Regions from separate parts of the Paenibacillus sp. S-38 genome, predicted to be linked through region 1. Evidence: riboswitches for the same ligand, from Rfam matches in the RefSeq annotation. Region 1 holds a riboswitch; each other region holds the start of a gene.
What was found. A riboswitch is a leader RNA that binds a small molecule or an ion and turns the genes downstream of it on or off. The one in region 1 is predicted to bind cyclic di-AMP.

Region 1 (4,804 bases):
ATTCGGCTGCTTTGCGCTGCACGGTATCAATGAATTTGGTCAGCGGGTGGATAATGCTCCTGTAGGGGGAGTGCAGGCTGACCAGTCTGACGTCCGGCTGCCATTTCTTCCACTTTTCCTCGAACTCCGCCTCTTCTTCTCTCTCAAAGGGAACGTGAACAGCGATGATCTGGTGCGGATGAAGCGACTTTACGTAATTAAGCGAATTCTCCACGACATGAGTCATGCCGGCTACGGGCAGAATCATAACATTGCCCTCAACCGTCAGTGCAGGCTCACAGGTAGAAAGCCGCAGCTGGTCTCCCACAGCCTCGTAGTGCCTGCGAATCCGATAGAACAAATAAACGATCAGAGGAAGGAAGATCAGAACCGGCCATATCTGCGTGAACTTCGTCAAAAAGAACATGATCGTGACGAGCAGGCTGATCAGGGCTCCAGCCGAGTTAATCAGCAGTTTGACCGCCCAGCCTTCCGGTTTTTCCCGGATCCACTTCATCATCATTCCCGTCTGGGACAGCGTGAAGGGAATGAATACACCGACCGCATAGAGCGGGATGAGATGTTCGGTTTGTCCTTTGAAGACAACGATCAGAAGAATGGACAGAACCCCCAGAATGATAATGCCGTTGGAATACCCGAGCCGGTCTCCCCGGATGGTGAACATCCGCGGAATGAACTTATCCTTGGCCAGATTCACAGCTAGCAGCGGAAACGCAGAGTAGCCGGTATTGGCGGCCAGAATAAGGATCAGAGCCGTCGTTCCCTGGATAAAGTAGTACATGAAATTCCGTCCGAAGGTCACTTCGGCGATTTCAGAGACCACCGTTACATCAGGCCGGGGCATTACGCCGTAGTAGTAAGCCAGGTAGACGATACCGGAGAACAGCAGGGCCAGCAGCAGCCCCATGGCGGTCAAGGTCTTGGCGGCATTCTTCGGCGCCGGATCCTGAAAGTTCGGGATGGCGTTCGAGATGGCTTCCACCCCGGTTAAGGCGGAGCTGCCCGACGCAAAGGCCCGAAGCAGCAAAAACAGGCTGATTCCCGCAACGGGCGTGCCCAGCGGGGCATGCAATCCTGCCGGGACCTCTCCCGCGGATATATGCAGCAGGCCTACTCCGATGAGGATGAATAAGGCGAGTACGAATAAATAGACCGGATAAGCCAGGATCGAAGCGGATTCCGTTACACCCCGAAGGTTAAGGATCGTGATGAAGATGACGAACACGGTCGCGATCAGAACGGTATGCGTGTGCAGGCTTGGGAAGGCGGACGTGATGGCATCCGTCCCTGCGGATACGCTGACGGCTACGGTCAGGATATAATCGACCAGCAGAGAGCCTCCGGCGATCAGGCCGGGGTAGGTACCGAGGTTTTCCTTCGATACCACATAAGCTCCTCCGCCGTGGGGATAGGCAAAAATAATCTGCCTGTAAGACAGGATAAGCGCGGTCAGCAGGATGAGCACCCCAACCGCAATCGGAAGGGAGTACCAGAAGGCCACAGCCCCCAGGGTCATCAGCACGATCAGGATCTGCTCCGGCCCATAAGCTACGGACGAAAGGGCATCGGAGGAAAGAATGGCGAGGGCCTTCAGCTTGTTCAGCTTTTGCTCCCCTAATTCATTGGACTTTAAAGGACGTCCGATCAGAAATCTTTTAATGGAAAGAAGCATACCGGTCACCACCCATGATAAAAATTGCTCACGCGGGAAATTAGTTTTATATTACCCCAGTCCGTTGCGTTTGATATTCGTCCTCCTACAGTTTCAGTTGACAGCAAATGTGGGCACAGCAAAAAACCACAGGGGGGTCTCCCTGCGGCTGCAGCCGGCACGGCAGTCTCACCTTCTCTACGTACGCTTACGAGGTTAGCTGACGGATTCGGGCGCTTAGAGTCGCCCTACAGCAGCGCCATGTGATGGTGCTGCCGATTCACCCCGTGACGAAATGCTTCGTCAGAATTGGTTCCCCCGTTTTCCTCTACGGAAATTCAGCGTGAATATGAGTTGCAAATTACATCCAGATCATAATCCCGTTGGCCGGCCGGTGTAAAACGCCGAATTCGTCCAAAAAACCGGAGCATGGGCGCTTTTGTTCCATGGTACCGCATTCATCTCCTTGTGTCTTAGACCGTTTTTATTTTACGCTGTGACAAAAAACGGCAGAGCCGATTGGGGCTCTGCCGCTTCATGGATGAATGGGAGGGGAACAAGGCAGCCACTTCTGCCGGGATCCTCTCTTAAGGTCTTACCAATTGATTGTATAGGTGCTTGCTGCCGTTGGGCCGGTCAGCACGTTGTTCGAGCCCGGTTCCCAAGTGACGGTGCCGGCGGAATTCTTGACGATGGCCTTGAACTCATAGCTGCGCCCGGAACCGATGTAAGCCGTGCCTCTCCAGTCAGCCGTCGTGCTGTTGTACGTCAGCTTGATCGGGTAGACGCCGGTCGTCCAGTTGCCCATCTCCCAGCGGGAGCCGGTCACGTAGACCGTATCACCGGATGCGGCCGGTGCGCCTTTGACGACAAACGTCACAGCAGCCGGCGTCATGGCAATAGCATCGCGGAAGGAATTCAGCAGGGACGTAGCGCTGCCGTCCGCATTCACGAGACTGGACATGCGAAGCAGGGTGAAGCCCGAGAAATTGTAGTTGAACAGCATCTCCGCCACGTTCTGGTACTGTGCGGCATCCCCGATGGCCAGCGCGTTCTCGCCGTTGAGTCGAATGCCCTTCTGGTTCGCGAGATTGGCAACCTGGATCACAAGCGACTTCGGAGCCGAGTAGTAAGGAGCGGTATTGGCCTGGGCGTCCGTCATCTCAAGGCACGTGAACGTCAGGTCCAGCTTGGCGGTCTTGAACGCGTCGAGCAGCGTGCTGTAATTATAGTAGCCTGCACCGTATTCCGCGGAGTGCGGCATCGTCGGGTTGTTCATCTGCCAGTGCACACCGGAGATCTTCGCGCCGACCGGCACGCCGAAGACGGAGTCGAAGCGGCTGTGGGCCTTGGCGCCGATCGCTTTTACGTGCTTCTCGAGTACGCCTTGGTACCAGGCAAGGAAGTCTTTGCCGTAGTTCGACTTATAGCCGTTCGTGAAGAAATTATCGCCGTCGCTCGGCGGATTCACGTCGGCGAACGAAGCGAGAGAGGTGCCCCAAGCGGTGTTCAATGCGCCGACCGTGCCGTACTTGGTCTGCATTGCGGTGCGGAAGTCGGCTTTGGCGGCATCCGTGTACGCCTGCAGCTTGCCGCGGCTCGGGTAAGACCACCCGTCGGCCGTGCTGTAAGACGGGAAGCGGAGCTCGCCCGCCGGTCCGCCGGACAGGTAGATCTTGGCGATGATGTCCTTGTAGCCGCCGAAGTTGGATGCGAAGGAAGCGTAAAGCTCGTCATATTGGGCTGCGGTTCCGCTCCACCAAGGAGAGAGGGTTTCCTTGTTGTAGAAACCGGTTTCGCTGCGGATAGTCAGCTGGTCCTGCGTGCCTTTGCTCCAAATCCAGTCGGGCAGCTTAATGCTGCAGTCGTCCCCTACGTTGCCGCCGCACTGATGAGTAGAGATGATCGGAACCCATTTGAGTCCGGCTGCACGTACCGTATCGGCATACGTTTTGTAATAGGACCAGTCGAACATATTGTCTCCGGCTTTCTCTACGTCACCCCACCAAACATCCGTCGTGACAGCGTATACATTATTGTTCTTGAGTGTGACGAGCTGATTGCGGAAGGCGTTCCAATCGGTAATCTTGGTCAGCGGAGCCATGACATAGGTCTTGTAATCACTGCTGATGCTGGAGGCATCGGCTGAAGGTACCGGAGCGAGCAGACCGCCCCCGATGAGCAGGGACAGTACGGCGGCAGAGCTTTTGCGGAGCAGAGCGGATGAAGTAAAGGTGGTGATAGGCAAATGATATTCCTCCTGACAGCTTGGATTTATGTTGCGCTATGTAATTGGGAGCGCTTGCATATCTGTATTATAACGAAAAGGCTTACATTTGAAAGTGGAAAAAGCGGAGTGAAAAGGTGGAATATATTGACCGGCGTGGAAAGCTTCCTCATAATCGACCTTCTTCGGTGGAAGAATATCCCGTAGATTACATACATCCGGGCGGCACGCTTGAATGCCTGGTGAAAGAGGGTGCTTGAGGTTGATGGAAGCTGTGTTGTCCCTGCTGGCGGGGATCGTTGTCGGAGTGTTATTCACCTTCATCCGCCTGCCGCTGCCCGCCCCGGTTACTTTGGCCGGTGTGCTCGGGGTAGCGGGTGTTTATTTGGGCGGCAGGCTTGTCGCTATGTTTCTTAAAGGCTCGTAGAGGGCTCGCAGATTCATTTTAGCGCTCCGTTATGCTTCGCATAAAGGTCGCTGACAAAAATGAACTGCGTCGCTGGGCAGATGGAAAGGCAAGGCTCGCAGATTCATTTTAGCGCTCCGTTATGCTTCGCATAAAGGTCGCTGACAAAAATGAACTACGTCGCTGGGCAGGATGAAAAGGCAAGGCTCGCAGCTTCATTTTAGCGCTCCGTTATGCTTCGCATAAAGGTCGCTGACAAAAATGAACTGCGTCGCTGGGCAGATGGAAAGGCAAGGCTCGCAGCTTCATTTTTGCGCTCCGTTATGCTTTGCATAAAGGTCGCTGACAAAAATGAACTGCATCGCTGGGCAGTTAAAAGGGCAGCAGATCAGTAAGGCAAGCTCTGCCAGATGATGCGGCTGCGCACAAGATGTGCTTGCTTCTCCCATAAGAGAGAATCCGCCGCTGCAATTAGCGCCGGTGGATTTTCTTTTATTCAATTCCCTCTAAAGTTTATGCG
Region 2 (4,804 bases), 2.3 Mb from region 1:
CATTCATGAGCTTGTCCCTCCAGTGCGTCCAGCTCGCGCCGGGCTTCATCAAATTCTTCCCGGGATATCCGGAACATCCGGCAGCGGTTGTAGAACTGCTTGCCGTTGCAGTAGCCGATGCCAAGGCGGTTGCCCATGACCAGCCTGCGCGCAGCAGCCTGCGGGTGCACGATCAGACCCGCTTCCATCAGATCCTCCATCGTGACCTCGGATTCCGAGGCTCCACCGTCCGTGCGTACAGCGGCCAGCGCCTGGCGAATCGCCTCGGGAGAAGCATTCTCCACGCCGATGTCTCCCCTGCTTGTCGCCGCCTCCTGCGTCAGGAACGCATGCTTGCACCCCGGGACCTCCCGGGTGATGATCTTGCGGATCCGCTCTCCCGCGTGATCCGGATCCGTGAACACAATCACGCCCCGCCGCTCCTGAGCAAGACGGATGCGCCGGATCGTATCCTTATTGATGGCGGAGCCGCCGGTCTCGATCGTCTCCGCCTCCACCGCCCGCTTGATCGCTACGGTGTCGTCCTTGCCTTCCACTACGATGATTTCCTTAATCATAACCCAATCGGTCCTTCTTTCGCCAGAAAAGAGAAAAAGAAGAGGAACACGCCTCTTCTTTATCCGTTCTATATAATGAGTCTACCCACATTGCATGCCCTTAATCGGCCGTTGGCTTTTTCGGACCGATGACGTATACCGTGTAACCGCGTTTGGAACCGAAGCGGATTGCATAATCGCTGCTCTCGAAATAAACGTCGATGTGGTTGCCCTTCACCGCGCTACCGGTGTCTTCCGCCCGGCGGAAACCGAGCCCCTCGATATATACCCACCAGCCGATTGGAATGACTTTGGGATCCACTGCAATGGTGCGACCTTCCGTTACTCTCGTACCCGAAGATGTCAGACCGTACGCCGGATGACTGCTGCTTTTTCCCGTAGAAGCAACGCCAGCCGTATAAGCGGTCATTTTGACATTGTTAAGAACCTGCTTATATCCGAATGTAATACCGTTCTTGGTGACTTCATCCATGTTGGGAGTTGTTGAAGATAAGACCACAACCGGATTCTTCGTCCCGACGGCAACGATCTTTTGTACACTTTGTGTCTGCACCTGCTGGTCTACGACCTGCTCATTCACGAGCTTGCCGTCTTCGAATACTTTCTCCGTCTTCTTGAGCAGGACACCTTCCTGCCCCTCCTGAATCACTTGCTCTTTGCCTTTCAGCAGCTGCGGTTCGTTTTGTTTCACAGTCTCAAACGCGATCGGTTCTTTGACTTCTTCGACTTCTTTCTTCACGCGGACCACCTGGATCCCCGTACCATCTATGATCTCCGCATCCAGCGCGGGAGTTACCTTGTCTAGTTCGCCCAGCTCTATATGTAAATCCGCCAGTGCGCCCTTCACCGTCTTCCCTGTGGTATAAACGGTTGATGTCTCTCCGTCTGCTGTCAACTGCACCGGTTTCGCCTTCTCAATCGTGATCCGATCTCCTGACTTTACCTTTGCGCCAAGCGAATGTGACAATCGGTCATATTCGCCGACAGCGATGCCTTGCTCATCCAGTATGCGCTGTAGAATACCCTGCCGGGTCTGGAACGTCTGTTCGACGCCGTCTACAACAAGCGATACGCGTTTGGTCGACGTACCGTACAACATCAATAAGAACATGAAAGTCATAGCGAATGAAATGAGTGCAATGATCGATATCATACGCAAGTTTTCATGCTTCCATCGCAATGCGAAGGACATGCTGGATGATCGTCTTACATGGGTTTGTTCGTGATTCACAACGCCCACTTGTTCGGTCCTCCTTAAAGCCTCGCCACCCGAGTGTTATGCATGATTTCCATCTGACGCGACTATGGTAAATTTGTTAAACCCCATTACCAACGTTTGCTGTTTCAGCCATCAGAACCGGACTTGCTCTGAACGTCCACCTCCTTCAAGGTTATGGTTTTGGCTACGAATCCTAGTCTCCTTACGGGAGAACCCCGGATACAGGCGCCGTCCCTACGGACGGTTCCGCCCCGCTTTTTTTGGCGGGCCGCAGGCAGAGCTTCAGGGCTCCCCTTTTTTGGCCACACAAAAAAAGTCAGCGGAGAAGAGGAACCTTCCCGTGACTTTTCATTTTGGGTAAAATGAAATAATAGCTCACGACAATGTGTTACCTCTCTCATGGCGCTTACGAGGTTAGCTGACGGATTCGGGCTTGAGAGCAGCCCTACCTGAGACACAATGTAGCAAGGCGCAGGCTTCTGCGCTTTTGTGTAGCATTGCGGCCAAGGATTCACCCCTTAAAAAACACCCCGGTGCCTGAACGGTTCGGCCAGACAACTGTGGGTGCGGTTCCCCCGTTTCCCTTTCGGAAACTCAGCGATGTTGGAAATTTGGTAATCGTATGAAGTTAATATTGAGTTTACGATGGGAAGCAGGAAGTTGTAAAGTAGCCAAACTTTGAAAAAAAGGACGGTTTCCGGCCGATTTTTACTTTTTTCATTCAAACCGGAATCCAAATCCCTCTTTCTCTTCGTCTGACGCACGATTACCCCATTATTTCTCCGATTATCTCGTTTGTGAATAAAAATGGGCTGTCCCCTTCAGGCTAAAAACCTACTTGAAACCGAAAAGAACGGACGCATTCCGGCTCGTAATCTCCGCTAATTCTTCGAGAGAAATCCCTTTAATCTCAGCCGCCGTCTCGGCCACCAGACGAACATACGAGGACTCATTGCGCTTCCCGCGGTACGGATGAGGAGCCAGATAAGGCGCGTCCGTTTCGATCAGAAGACGATCAAGCGGGACCTTCTCCAGCACCTCTTTGGGCTGTCTGGCGTTCTTAAAGGTCACCGGGCCCCCGAAGGAAATATAGAAATTCATATCCAGGCACATCTTGGCCGTCTCCCAGCTGCCGGAGAAGCAGTGCATGACGCCGCCCACCTCGGAGGCCTTCTCTTCCCGGAGGGTCTGCACCACATCATGATGCGCGTCACGGTTATGGATGACGATCGGCAGGCCCACTTTGCGTGCGAGGCGGATCTGTTCGCGGAACACCCGGTCCTGGACATCCTTAGGGGACGTGTCCCAATGATAGTCAAGCCCGATCTCCCCGATGGCGACCACCTTCGGATGTCCGCAGAGTGACTCGATCCACTCGAGGTCCTGCGGCGTCATGTCTTTGGCATCCACCGGGTGCCAGCCTACCGTGGAATAGATCCAGTCATACTGCTCAGCCAGCGCAATCGAGCTTGGGATCGTCTCGCGGTTAAATCCGACATTGACGATTCGACGGATTCCGCTGGCTCTTGCGCGCTCAATCACTTCCTGTCGATCTTCATCGAAAGCTTCCGCATTCAAATGGGCATGTGTGTCAATCAGCATGATATCATCCTCCGTGTCTTCCTACTATAAGGATAAGCGTCAGGGTACGCGCCCTGACAAGTCAGTATGCGCCAATTACAGCTGAAGCAGCCGACGCAGGTCCGCGTCGAGCTCGGCCCCATGGTTCAAAGTAAATTCCGCCGGGTAATACAGATGGTATTTTCCCATGTGTATGCCGCTGATCGAACGTACGATCTCCGATTTACGCGAGATTTCGGTCAGGGTTTCCTTCGGGTCCAGGAGCAGGATAGGCAGCTTCTCATCCTCCTCGCCCGGCCGGTAGATATCATAGGACAAATCGGAAGGGAAATCGATCTCCACATAATAAGCCGGATCGATCCCGACGCGTTTCATCTCGCCGCGCAGTTTGTCGAGCAGTCCCGTATCGATCCGGTCCAAAGTCACGTATTTGAACAGGCGGCGTTCCAGGAATCGGGAGCAAAGATCAGACAGGATCGCGTCTTCTTCGTAGGTCCACTGCATGAAGACGGTCTGCATGAACGCTTCATCGAGCAGATGGTACTCCTCTACGGTGAGCTTCTGTTCGAACAGCCCTAATAGCGGAGGCAGCAGGAACCGGAATCGGTACTGCTCCTCATACAGCTGCTTGGCCCTTTGGAAGATCTTATGAAGCACAATCTCTGCACTGCGGGTTACCGGATGGAAGTAGACCTGCCAGTACATCTGATATCGTGACATGAGGTAATCTTCCACGGCATGCATCCCGCTCTCCTTCACCACAATATGGCCTTGGTAAGGACGCATGACGCGAAGAATACGCTCCAGATCGAAGGTGCCGTAATTCACCCCGGTGTAATAGGCATCGCGGAGCAGATAATCCATCCGGTCGGCATCCAGCTGTGAAGAAACCAGACTGACGACGATCTCCCTGTTATAGGTTTTGGCTATGACATCAGCAACCTTCTGCGGAAAATCGGGAGCGACCTGGCGCAGCACCTGATTGACTTCCGTATCCCCCAGTACGATCCGGCAGGACCACGCTTCATGATGGGTGCCGAAGGTCTTTTCGATGGAATGGGAGAATGGACCGTGGCCGACATCATGCAGCAGGGCCGCACATAGGCAGAGAAGACGCTCATGGCGCGGCCAGTCCTCATATTGGTTGCGTTCGAACTGCGAGATGATCTTGCGTGTAACTTCATATACGCCGAGCGAATGGGAGAACCGGCTGTGCTCCGCGCCATGGAAGGTAAGGAAGCAGGTCCCGAGCTGCCGGACTCGTCTCAGCCGCTGAAATTCGCGGGTGTTGATGAGATCCCAGATCGTCTGATCTTGAACATAGATATATTTGTGAACCGGATCTTTGAATACCTTCTCTTCTTGTAAGGGATTGACCATATGCTTCCTCCTGGGAACGCGGATTAAAAATTTTCTTGAATGATTTCGACAGCTACCCACCCAAACG
Region 3 (4,804 bases), 540 kb from region 1:
CGCAAGTGCCGCACACTGCCGGATAAGGTGTGTCTTTATTACCATCTCGGTCAATGCGTCGCCCCCTGTGAGTATGAAGTAGAGCAGGAGACCTATGACAAGATGGTCACGGAGATCGCGAAATTCCTGAACGGCGGGCATAACGAGATCAAAAAGGACCTCAGCCGAAAGATGCAGGAGGCGGCTGAGGAGCTGAACTTCGAGCGGGCGAAGGAGCTGCGCGACCAGATCCAGCATATTGACACGGTGATGGAGAAGCAGAAGATCACGACGACGGATGCGACGGACCGGGACGTCTTCGGCTTCGCGATCGAGAAGGGCTGGATGTGCGTCCAGATCCTCTACATGCGCCAAGGGAAGCTGATTGAACGCCATGCGTCGATGTTCCCTTACTACGGGGAGGCTTACGAGGATTTCCTGTCGTTCGTCACGCAGTACTACAGCGAGAATCCGGCCCTGCCGAAGGAAGTGTTCCTGCCTTCGTGGGGCGAGGAGGAGACCGGGGCGGAAGGCGAAGCGGCCGCTGCCGCCGAGCGTGTGGAAGACACCTCCGGTACGGCCGAAGCGGCGGCCCAGCAGGGAGACGAGGAAGCCGCGCCGGAGTCGAAGAAGTACATCAAGGAAGCGCTCGAGAGCTGGCTGAAGGTCAAGGTTCATGTGCCGCGCCGCGGCCTCAAGAAGAACATGGTCGACATGGCGAACGAGAATGCGAGGGTCGCGCTCGACGAGAAGTTCCGGCTGCTCGCCCGGGACGAGGAGCGGACGGTGAAGGCCGTCGAGAATCTCGGTGAGTACTTGGGCACAGGTACGGTACGGCGAATCGAGGCGTTCGACAACTCGAACATCCAAGGCTCCGACCCGGTATCGGCGATGGTCGTCTTCACCGACGGCAAGCCGGATCGCAAGGAGTACCGCAAGTACAAAATCCGGACCGTGCAGGGACCGGACGACTACGAGACGATGCGGGAAGTGGTCCGCCGGCGGTATGAGCGCGTCCTCAAGGAAGGACTGGCGATGCCGGATCTCATCGTCATCGACGGCGGGCGGGGCCATCTGTCGGCGGCGGTCGATGTACTCGAGAATGAGCTCGGGCTCTATATCCCGGTCTGCGGCCTCGTCAAGGACGCGAAGCATAAGACGGCCCAGCTTCTGATGGGCGACCCGGCCGAGATCGTTCCGCTGCCGCGGGACAGCCAGGAGTTCTACCTGCTGCAGCGCATCCAGGAAGAGGTGCACCGCTTCGCGATCACCTTCCACCGGGAGACCCGCGCCAAGTCGATGGTCGTCTCCACGCTGGACTCGGTGCCGGGGATCGGCGAGAAGCGGCGCAAGGCGCTCCTGAAGCATTTTGGCTCGCTCAAAAAAATAAAAGAGGCTCAGCCCGAAGACTTTAAGCCTCTTGGTATCGGAGAAAAGCTGGCCTTGACCATCCTCCAGTCCCTGAACGGGACGGAAGGGGAGGCTACGGCTGGGGAGCCGGAGGAAGCGGATTCGGCGGAAGCTCCTGAGGAGCACGCGGAGGCTTAGGCTTCGGTCCGAACCGGTCGTGAAGCCAGGAGAGCAGCCAGCCTGCCAGCGCCGGCAGGAGCAGGTAGAATGCGCCCACGGCGGTGTTGGCGGCGCTGCCGGTGATCATCAGCGACAGGCCCATCAGGATGGAGTCCATCGCCGCATGGGCGAAGATCGCCGTCAGGAAGCCGTAGCGCAGGAACACATAGCCGAAGATGAGGCCGATGACGGTCACTTCGATGAGCCGGGTGTACACCGGGTAGATCGGATACTGCGTATGGCTCATCGCCCAGATGATGCTCGGCAGCAGTACCGCCAGGAAGCGGCTGCGTGTGAGCGACAGCACCAGGGCGATGCCGAGCAGCCGGTACACGGCCTCCTCCGAGATGGAGGCCGCCCAGGCCATCAGCGGGAAGACGCCGGGGACCCGCATGTTGTAGACCGAGTCGGCCGGGTCGCTCACGGCCCAGACATCGAACAGCTCGGCGGCGGCGAAGAACATGACCTGCTGCAGGCCAAGCACGAACAGGCAGAAGAGGTACCCGCGGACCATAGCCGTACGGACGCTGTCTCCGAACGAGGCGTCGCTCCAGACCGGCCAGGGGTTCAGTCCTCTGCGCAGCCACAGCTGCCTGCCGGCCAGCAGAGACAGATAGGTCGATGCCGCCATGAACAGCACGAAGATGTTGACGAACCATAAGTAGAATACGGCCTGCGGCTCGGACGGGCCGCTTCCGTGCTCCGTGCGGAAGGCCGGGAGCATGTTGAAGTTATTGAGCAGATACACGCCGGTGAAGATCAGCGTGAGGACCAGTCCTCGGCTGAACCGGATGTCGCGGCGGCCCCGGATAATCAGGATGAAGGCCGTCAGCGTCATGACGGTGGACAGGCCCATGGAAGTCCAGGTCATCAGGGAGGCCTTGTCATCCTGGGCATTCTGCCAGTCGATGAAGGCTTCAGGCACAGGAAACTCGGGACGGAATAAGGTGATCCGGCCCCGGGTTTCTTTGACGTGCAGCTCAAGCGGGGATTCACCGATGGTGTCCGCTTTGCTCCGATACACCCGAAGGGTATTCGGGCCCGGCGCCTTCGATCCGCCTGGAACCAGGGCGAACGTATCCGGGGAATACCCCAGATCGGTCAGGGTCTGCCGGATGACGGCTTCGGAGTCCGGAGCGTTCTCCGAAGAGACGCCCTCGCTGCGGGCGGTAGCCGAACGGCCGGTTTCCCAGCCGATGATGCCGAGATTGGTATAGTTCACTTGGATATAATGGGTAAGTCCGGTGTCCGGTTCGCCGATCTCCACCTCATAGAACTCCAGTGGAAGTTTCTCTCCGAAGCGCTCCTGATATTCGTCGTACAGCCGCTCTTTCTGCAGATAGCCGCTCTGCTGTTTTACGGCCTGGTAGATCACATGGGTCGCGGGATTCTCCGCTCGGAGGCCCAGCTTCTCCCTGGCAAAGCGCAGGGCGGCATCGGCGGCCTGCCCCTGTGTAACGGAGGGAACCCCCTCAGTCGCTTCCTCCATCCGTTCGGCATCCTCCATATAAGGACTGAACAGGTTGACACCGAAATAAAGAATGCATCCGATCACGGCAAGCAGCAGAAGCGACGGCTCCTTGATTCGCTTGGACATGGACAGCTCCTTTTGGGACAGAAATGGGTGAGGTATATTATATTCTTCTAAATTAGCATACATGCTTCCGCGAAATCCAATGATTTCAAGAGCAAGCGCAGGAAAACAGATGATTGGGAGAGCGTCAATAGGGAGATAACGCTTACAAATACCCTTTCCAGGGGATTATCGTGACTTTTAGGTGAATTACGCCTTTGTGCTGCAGAGTAAAGAGGATTATAATTCAAATCAATTGAATAAAAAGCCGAATTTCTTAAGGAAAACGGGGGAACCATGAGTTTAGGGGTGAATTCATCCAAAGGCCGTTTAAGGCCGGTGATGATAGGGTGCCTGTACATCCGAATCCGTCAGCTAACCTCGTAGGCTTTGTTACAGGAACCTATTTTTTGGCATTGGGTTTCCAGTGTCTTTTTTTTGCGCAAAAAAGCCTTTATTTCGAGAACCGAGGTGTACGATATTTGAAGCCAGCCGCCAAGAAATTCGAGCTGAAGCCGCCGCAGATTCTGGTGCTCGGATTCGCAGCCATTATTCTGATTGGCAGTATTCTTCTGTCGCTGCCTGTGGCCACAGCCAGCGGTCAGTCGACACCGTTCCTCAATGCTTTATTCACCGCAACCTCCGCCACCTGTGTGACCGGTCTGGTTGTCGTCGACACGGGAACGTACTGGTCTGTCTTCGGACAAATTGTCATCATCCTGCTGATTCAGGTAGGGGGACTTGGGTTCATGACCATGGCGACGCTGTTCGCCTTCGTACTCAAGAAAAGAATATCGCTCAAGGAAAGGCTGATTCTGCAGGAGGCGATGAATCAAGGCTCGATGGAAGGGATCGTACGGCTCATCCGCAAGGTGATTCGGTACTCGCTGACGATCGAGGCGATAGCCGCAGTAATCTTCTCCATCCGCTGGTCGTTCGACCTGGGAGTCTCTAAGGGCATTTATTACGGAATCTTTCATGCGATCTCTTTCTTCAATAATGCAGGCTTCGACCTGTTCGGATCGGTTACGGGGAAATTCAGTTCCCTTACCGCCTACGCGGACGACTGGGTGATTAACCTGGTTTCCATGATGTTAATTATTCTTGGAGGTCTCGGGTTTATCGTGATCTCCGATTTGATTGAATATAAGCGGATCAAGAAGCTGTCGCTGCATTCCAAAGTGGTGCTGAGCGCCACGGGACTGCTGATCGTCATCGGCACGGTGGTCATCTTCTTGTTCGAGCTGACGAATGCGAAGACACTGGGCCCGCTGACCTGGTCAGGCAAGTTCTTAGCCTCGCTCTTCCAATCCGTATCCCCCCGTACGGCGGGAGCCAACACGGTGGATATCGCCGGAATGCGGCAGGCGAGTCAGTTTTTTACCATCATTCTGATGTTCATCGGTGCTTCGCCGGGCTCTACGGGCGGGGGGATCAAGACGACCACCTTCACTACACTGGTGGGGGCGATCGTGGCCATGATCCGGGGCAAGGAAGACATCGTCCTCTTCCATTACCGGCTTGGCAAGGACCGGATTCTCAAAGCCATCACCCTGACGATGATCGCGCTGTTCCTGGTGATCTTCGTTACGATGCTGCTGACGACCACCGAGGATCATTCCTTCCTGATGATACTGTTCGAGGTGACCTCGGCTTTCGGAACGGTGGGACTCACCATGGGGC

Region 2: another riboswitch for cyclic di-AMP. It lies ahead of ACP26L_RS34230 (ubiquitin-like domain-containing protein); the one in region 1 lies ahead of ACP26L_RS09075 (APC family permease).
Region 3: another riboswitch for cyclic di-AMP. It lies ahead of ACP26L_RS06510 (TrkH family potassium uptake protein); the one in region 1 lies ahead of ACP26L_RS09075 (APC family permease).

The regions. Positions count from the first base shown of each region.
Region 1 is NZ_CP187970.1:1,904,492-1,909,295, forward strand. Features, by position in the region: gene ACP26L_RS09075 (APC family permease) at 1-1,672, opposite strand, end outside; cyclic di-AMP (ydaO/yuaA leader) riboswitch at 1,841-2,005, opposite strand; gene ACP26L_RS09080 (family 14 glycosylhydrolase) at 2,247-3,899, opposite strand; gene ACP26L_RS09085 (XapX domain-containing protein) at 4,144-4,305, shown strand.
Region 2 is NZ_CP187970.1:7,820,498-7,825,301, forward strand. Features, by position in the region: gene rnmV (ribonuclease M5) at 1-557, opposite strand, end outside; gene rsmA (16S rRNA (adenine(1518)-N(6)/adenine(1519)-N(6))-dimethyltransferase RsmA) at 1-7, opposite strand, end outside; gene ACP26L_RS34230 (ubiquitin-like domain-containing protein) at 658-1,797, opposite strand; cyclic di-AMP (ydaO/yuaA leader) riboswitch at 2,164-2,386, opposite strand; gene ACP26L_RS34235 (TatD family hydrolase) at 2,611-3,378, opposite strand; gene ACP26L_RS34240 (HD domain-containing protein) at 3,454-4,737, opposite strand.
Region 3 is NZ_CP187970.1:1,360,827-1,365,630, forward strand. Features, by position in the region: gene uvrC (excinuclease ABC subunit UvrC) at 1-1,527, shown strand, start outside; gene ACP26L_RS06505 (CPBP family intramembrane glutamic endopeptidase) at 1,463-3,145, opposite strand; cyclic di-AMP (ydaO/yuaA leader) riboswitch at 3,378-3,526, shown strand; gene ACP26L_RS06510 (TrkH family potassium uptake protein) at 3,604-4,804, shown strand, end outside.